Kribbella solani: one gene and its partner. The protein of the gene in region 1 interacts with the protein of each later gene in a pairwise test. Links are inferred from orthologs where the notes say so. Each region holds a gene or a part of one and is shown in the gene's direction. Other genes may lie near its edges. The genes, in order: HDA44_RS31570 and rlmB.

The links.
Region 2: the proteins of HDA44_RS31570 (region 1) and rlmB interact in binary tests that used the Escherichia coli proteins (3 or more experiments, as listed by UniProt). The link is inferred for Kribbella solani from one-to-one orthologs.

The regions. Positions count from the first base shown.
Region 1 is NZ_JACHNF010000001.1:6,823,227-6,826,507, forward strand. The notes cover bases 1-2,970. They hold HDA44_RS31570 (NAD(P)H-hydrate dehydratase), read left to right. Parts: upstream 1-753; coding sequence 754-2,187; downstream 2,188-2,970. Other genes in these bases: HDA44_RS31560 (LacI family DNA-binding transcriptional regulator), read left to right, coding at 1-308; HDA44_RS31565 (holo-ACP synthase), read left to right, coding at 401-751; HDA44_RS31575 (META domain-containing protein), read right to left, coding at 2,188-2,970. Outside these bases: more of HDA44_RS31575, read right to left, coding at 2,971-3,030; HDA44_RS37715 (GH12 family glycosyl hydrolase domain-containing protein), read left to right, coding at 3,091-3,281. UniProt on the Escherichia coli protein: Bifunctional enzyme that catalyzes the epimerization of the S- and R-forms of NAD(P)HX and the dehydration of the S-form of NAD(P)HX at the expense of ADP, which is converted to AMP.
Region 2 is NZ_JACHNF010000001.1:4,704,698-4,707,828, reverse strand. What follows is about bases 282-3,101. They hold rlmB (23S rRNA (guanosine(2251)-2'-O)-methyltransferase RlmB), read left to right. Parts: upstream 282-1,115; coding sequence 1,116-2,087; downstream 2,088-3,101. Other genes in these bases: HDA44_RS21425 (S1 family peptidase), read right to left, coding at 2,145-3,029; cysS (cysteine--tRNA ligase), read left to right, coding at 282-1,114. In the rest of the region: more of cysS, read left to right, coding at 1-281. UniProt on the Escherichia coli protein: Specifically methylates the ribose of guanosine 2251 in 23S rRNA.

The DNA.
Region 1 (3,281 bases):
CCGTCGCCGACCGGCCGACCGCGATCTTCGCCGGCAGCGACATGCAGGCCCTCGGCGTCTACCAGGCCGCCCGCGAGCTCGGTCTGGACATCCCGCGCGACCTCTCGGTGGTCGGGTACGACGACCTGCCGCTCGCGCAATGGGTGACGCCCGCTCTGACCACCGTCCACCAGCCGCTGCAACAAATGGCCGAGCTGGCCACCCGCGTCCTCCTCGACCTCGCCCGCGGCGTCACCCCGCCCGCGCTCCGCCTCGACCTCGCCGTCGACATGCGCGTACGCCGCTCCACCAGCAACCCTCCACTCTGACGGGCATCCCCTCAACCACAGGGTTGCCCCCTGGAAATTCGAGGGGGCAACCCTCCGGCTCAGGGGATGAGGCTGCGGATATGGTGGGGCGCATGATCGTCGGCGTGGGGATTGATGTGGTCGACGTGGATCGGTTCGCGCGTACGTTGGAGCGGACGCCGGGGTTGCGGGAGCGGGTGTTCACGCCGGTCGAGGCGGTGAAACCGCCGGCCTCGCTGGCGGCCCGGTTCGCGGCCAAGGAGGCGCTGGCGAAGGCGCTCGGCGCGCCGGCCGGGATGCACTGGCACGACGCCGAGGTGCAGACCGACGAGACCGGCCGGCCGTGGCTGGAGATCACCGGCACCGTCGCGGCCCAGGCGGCCAAACTCGGCGTCCAGAGTCTGCATCTTTCGCTGAGTCACGACGCCGGGATCGCTTCCGCGGTGGTCGTCCTGGAGGGTTGAGCATGCGGCACGCGTACACCGTCGAGCAGGTCCGGTCCGCCGAGGCCGCGCTGATGGCGAAACTTCCTCCGGGTACGTTGATGCAGCGCGCAGCCACCGGCCTGGCAGTTGCCGTCAGCAACTTCCTCGGCCGGACGTACGGCGCGAACATCGTGCTGCTGATCGGCTCCGGCGACAACGGCGGCGACGCACTGTACGCGGGCGCGCGCCTGGCCCGTCGGGGCGCTCGGGTGACCGCGATCCTGCTGTCGGAAAAGGTCCATGCCGCCGGGCTCGAGGCGTTCCGGCTCGCCGGTGGCCGGGTTGACACCAGCGATGCCCTCGCCGGTGGCCGGGTTGGTGCGAGCGACGACCTCGCGGATGCGGACGTGGTCCTGGACGGGATCGTCGGCATCGGTGGGCGACCGGGCCTTCGGCCGGACGCGGAGGCGCTGGTTCGACGCGTCGAGCAGCACGGCGTACCGATCGTGGCCGTCGACGTGCCGTCGGGCGTCGACGTCGACACCGGCGAAACACCCGAATCGCATCTGAACGCGGCGCTCACCGTCACCTTCGGTACGCACAAGATCTGTCATCTCGTCGATCCGGCCGCGACCGCCTGTGGTCCGGTCCATCTCGTCGACATCGGCCTCGACCTACCGCCTGCCGAAGTGCAGTCGCTGCAGGCGGATGACGTACGCGCGCTCTATCCGGTGCCGCACGGTGAGTCGGACAAGTACTCCCGCGGCGTGCTCGGGTTGATGGTCGGCTCGCCGCAGTATCCGGGTGCCGCGGTGATGGCGACCGCCGGCGCCTTGGCCGGTCCGGTCGGCATGGTTCGGTACGTCGGCTCGTCGTCGGTCGGGCAGGCGGTGCTCGCCGAGTACCCCGAGGTGGTCGTCGGCGAGGGTCGCGTGCAGGCGTGGGCCGTTGGTTCCGGTATTTCCACCAGCGGGGTGGATCGCGATCGGTTCACTCGGCTGATCCAGCAGGACGACGTACCGGTGATCGTGGACGCCGGGGCGATCGGCGCGTTGGGTACGAAGCACTCGGCGCGCCTCGTGATCACGCCGCATGCGGGTGAGCTCGGCCAGTTGCTCGGCGTACCGCGCGCGGAGATCGAAGCCGGCCGGTTGCACTATGCGCGGACCGCTGCCGAGGAACGCCAGCTGACCGTGCTGCTGAAGGGCGCGACCACGGTCGTCGCGTCCCCCGACGGCACGACGTACGTGAACCCGATCGCCACGCCCTGGCTGGCCACCGCGGGTTCCGGCGACGTACTGGCGGGGCTGCTCGGCGCGTTCCTCGCCTCCGGGCTGGATGAGGCTCGCGCTGCTGCCTTGGCCGCGTACCTGCATGCTGCCGCCGGCACGCTCGCCTCCGCCGCCGGCCCGATCACCGCGATGTCGATCGCCCACGCCCTCCCAGCAGCCACCCGGCACCTCCTCAGCTCCTGACTACGGCGCCGTCAGGTCCAAGCCTCCTGCGGTGTTGCGCAGTTGCAGCGTCTTGCCGTCGACCTTGTACGTGACCTGCCCCTTGAGGCCGTTCAGCACCGTGGACTCGATCTTCCCGGCATCGCCCGGACACGCGCGGCGGGTGGTGGCGAGATCCCCGAAGGTCAGCGTTCCGGTGCCCCGCGCGACCATGCCCTGAAAGCTGTTGCAACCGGTCGATCCGGTCACGCGTTCGCCGTTCACCGTCAGCCAGACCTTGTCGAATCCGGCGCCGTGCGAGGCGGTCTCGCCGGTCACCACCGTGGCCAGCGTCCACCTCGTACCGTCCAGAGCCGGCGCGGGCTCGGCGATCTTGCGATCGGTCAGCGAGATCGTCGTACTGCCCGAGGTGAGTTCGAGTTTGCTGCCGTCGAGCTTCCAGGACGGTTTCGCCTGCAGGATGTTGCCGAGCCACGAGTCCTGGCCCTGCTGCGGGCCTGGGCAGCCCATCGCGGTCGACGACAGCTCGCCGTCGAGCGTGATCCGGCCGTCGGTCGTCGACACCTTCGACTGCATCGAGTTACAGCCGGCATCGGCGATCAGCCGGCCGTCCGCGGTGAACTGAAGCCGGACCTGGGTCCGCGGCGCCAGCGGGCGCGGCTTGCCGTTCTCGGTGACCGCGGTGGACAGGTAGGTGTTGCCGATCAACGATCCGGTCTTGCCAGGGCCGGGTTGTCCGGTCTGGTTCGTCTGCTTGGGCAGATCACTGGGCTGATCTCCGGGACCGGTCGCGGATTCGGTCCCGCAAGCAGTCAGAGTCAGCAGCAGGCCGGCTCCGGCGAGGGCGATCATCGGTTTGTTCACACCCTGAGGACGCTGCCGGAGGTCCTCGCGTTGCAGCTGTGGGCTCCGTAATATCGGGATGTGGCCATTCGGAGCCGTTACCTCGTACCGACGGTCGTCCTGGCCGCCGCCGCGCTGGTCGTCACGCCGATCGTCGTCCGCGCGAACAAGGACACCCCGGTCTCGACCGCCAACGCCGCCACCAACCCGCCGGCACCTAGTACACGACCGGTGCCTAGTACGCCGGCTGTCACCAAGTCCTGTACCAAACC
Region 2 (3,131 bases), 2.1 Mb from region 1 along the record:
CTGCCGCCCGCCGACGTACGAGCCGCGCGCCACCGGGCACATCCCGGAGATGCTCGAGATGATCGAGCAGCTGATCGAGCGCGGGCACGCGTACGTGGCGCCGGACGGCTCGGGTGACGTGTACTTCGACGTCCGGTCCTGGCCGGAGTACGGCGCGCTGTCGCACCAGCGGATCGACGACATGGAAGCCGCCGAGGACGCCGACCCGCGGGGCAAACGCGACCCGCGCGACTTCGCCCTGTGGAAGGGCTACGTCGAGGGCACGCCGCGGACCGCCTCCTGGCCGACCCCGTGGGGCCGTGGCCGCCCGGGCTGGCACCTGGAGTGCTCGGCGATGGCGGGCAAGTACCTCGGCACCGAGTTCGACATCCACGGCGGCGGGCTGGACCTGCGGTTCCCGCACCACGAGAACGAGCTGGCCCAGTCGACCGCGGTCGGGCAGAAGTTCGCCCGGTTCTGGATGCACAACGCGCTCGTCACCACGGCCGGCGAGAAGATGTCGAAGTCGATGGGCAACAGCGCCGTCGTCCGCAACGTGGTCGAGCGGGTCCGCCCGCTCGAGCTGCGCTACTACCTGGTGCAGTCGCACTACCGGTCGGTGGTGGAGTTCTCGTTCGAGGCGCTGGAGGAGGCGGCGAAGAGCTTCCAGCGGATCGAAGGTTTCGTCACCCGGGCCGCCGAGGTGACCGGCGGGGTCGATCCCGCGGGCGAGCTGCCGGCCGACTTCGTCACGGCGATGGACGACGACCTGGGTACGCCGGCCGCGATCGCGGTTCTGCACAACACCGTCCGCGACGGGAACAAACTGGTCGCCGACGGTGACTCGGCGGCGCTGCGCGAGGCGCTGGCGGCGGTCCGGGGCATGCTCGTGGTGCTCGGGCTGGACCCGCTGTCGGAGCCGTGGGTTTCGCGGGCCGGTGGCAGCGACGAGCTCACCGAGGTGGTCGACGGGCTGGTCAAGGCGCTGCTGGAGCAGCGGCAGGCCGCGCGCGGCCGCAAGGACTACGCCGCCGCGGACGCCGTCCGCGACCGGTTGAAGGCGCTCGGCGTCGTCGTCGAGGACACCCCGCAGGGGCCGCGATGGTCCCTCGCAACTACAGACGAAGGAAGCTGACGTGCCAGGCAGTAGCCAGCGCAAGGGTGCCATCCGGAAGAAGCCGCGGGGCAACCCGACGGCCGGGTCCGGGGGCCGGGTCCGCCGCGGTCTCGAGGGCAAGGGCCCGACGCCGAAGGCGGTCGACCGGGTCAAGCACCCCGCGCACAAGCGGGCCAAGGCGGCCGAGCGGGCCAAGGATCGCGAGCAGCGCGGCCGTCGCCCGGCCCGCAAGGACAACGACGCCAGCGTCGAGTGGGTCTACGGGCGGAACCCGGTGGTCGAGGCGCTGCGGGCCGGCGTACCGGCGTCGGCGCTGCACGTCGCCGAGGGCACCGAGCGGGACGCCCGGCTGCGCGAGGCGCTGCTGGTCGCGGTCGAGACCGGTGTCTCGGTGCTCGAGGTGCCGCGTACGGAGCTCGACCGGGTCACCGCCGGTGGCGCGCATCAGGGCGTCGCGCTGCAGATCCCGCCGTACGAGTACGCGCATCCGGACGACCTGCTGCAGCGGGCGTACGACGCGGGCGAGGTGCCGCTGATCGTCGCGCTCGACGGTGTCACCGACCCGCGCAACCTGGGCGCCATCACCCGGTCGGCGGCTGCCTTCGGGGCGCACGGCGTGGTCGTACCCGAGCGCCGGACCGCGTCGATGTCCGCGTCGGCCTGGAAGACGTCCGCCGGCGCCGCCGCCCGTATCCCGGTCGCCCGCGCCGGGAACCTGAACCGCGCGCTCAAGTCCTACAAGGACGCCGGCCTGCTGGTGATCGGCCTGGACATGAACGGCGCCGTCGACCTGCCCGAGTTCGAGGCGGCGACCGAGCCGATCGTCCTGGTGATCGGTTCCGAAGGCAAAGGCCTGGCCCGCCTGGTCCGGGAGAACTGCGACCTGATCGTCTCGATCCCGATGACCACCGCCACCGAATCCCTCAACGCCGGCATAGCCGCCGGCGTAACCCTCTACGAAATCTCCCGCCGCCGCGCCACCGAGAGCTGACGGGAACGCCCGGCCGGGAAGCCCCGGACCGGGCGTTTCGTTTCGCAGGGCGCCGGGTCAGTAGACGCTGACGCCGTAGCGGGACAGGGCTTCGGTTACGGGCTGGAAGTAGGTCGTGCCGCCGGAGGTGCAGTTGCCGGAGCCGCCGGAGGTGAGGCCGAGGGCTACGGTGCCGGCGAAGAGCGCGCCGCCGGAGTCGCCGCCTTCGGCGCAGACGTTGGTGCGGATCAGGCCGCTGACGGTGCCTTCGGCGTAGTTCACCGTGGCGTTCAGGCCGGTGACGCTGCCGCTGTGTACGCCGGTGGTGCTACCGCTGCGCTTGACCGCCTGGCCGACGGTCGCGTTGCCGGCGGACGTGATGTCCTGCGAGGAGCCGTTGTACAGGTCGACCGTGCCGGGGTGGTTCGTGTACGACGAGCTGTACTGCACGATCGCGTAGTCGTTCCCGGGGAAGCTCGATCCGTACGTGGTACCGAGCAGCGTGGTCTTGGCGGAGTTCGAGTACCAGCTGGATGCGATGTTGCCGCAGTGACCAGCGGTCAGGAAGTAGTACGTGCTGCCACTGCGTACGTTGAAACCGAGCGAGCACCGGTACTGGCCGCCGTAGATGGCGTCACCACCGGCGATGTACTTGGTCAGCTTGCCCTTCATCTTCTCCAGCGTGACCCGCTGACCGAACTGCTTGGTCACACCGGTCAGCTTGGACAGCTTCGCACCGGTCACGGTGTCGTCGTACGACACGATGATCCGGCCGTCCGGAGCGGTCTCCCAGGCCGTACCCGGGATGGTCGCGTCCTTGCTCAGCGTGGACGTGATCGCCGCCGCGGACAGCGCGGACGGGTTGACCGGTGCGGCCGACGCCTGCGACGCCAGCAGTCCGGCGGCGGCCAGCCCGGCCGCGGCCAGGAGGGCGGTGGTACGGCGGAGTGGGGACAGGTTCATGGTTTCAGCCTCCTCACGAGTTGGACGCCCGGGGCGGGGCGTCCTTGACTTCAACCGTGAGGGGTCCTACCCACTCTCGCCCTGAGTATTCAGGTGAATCCG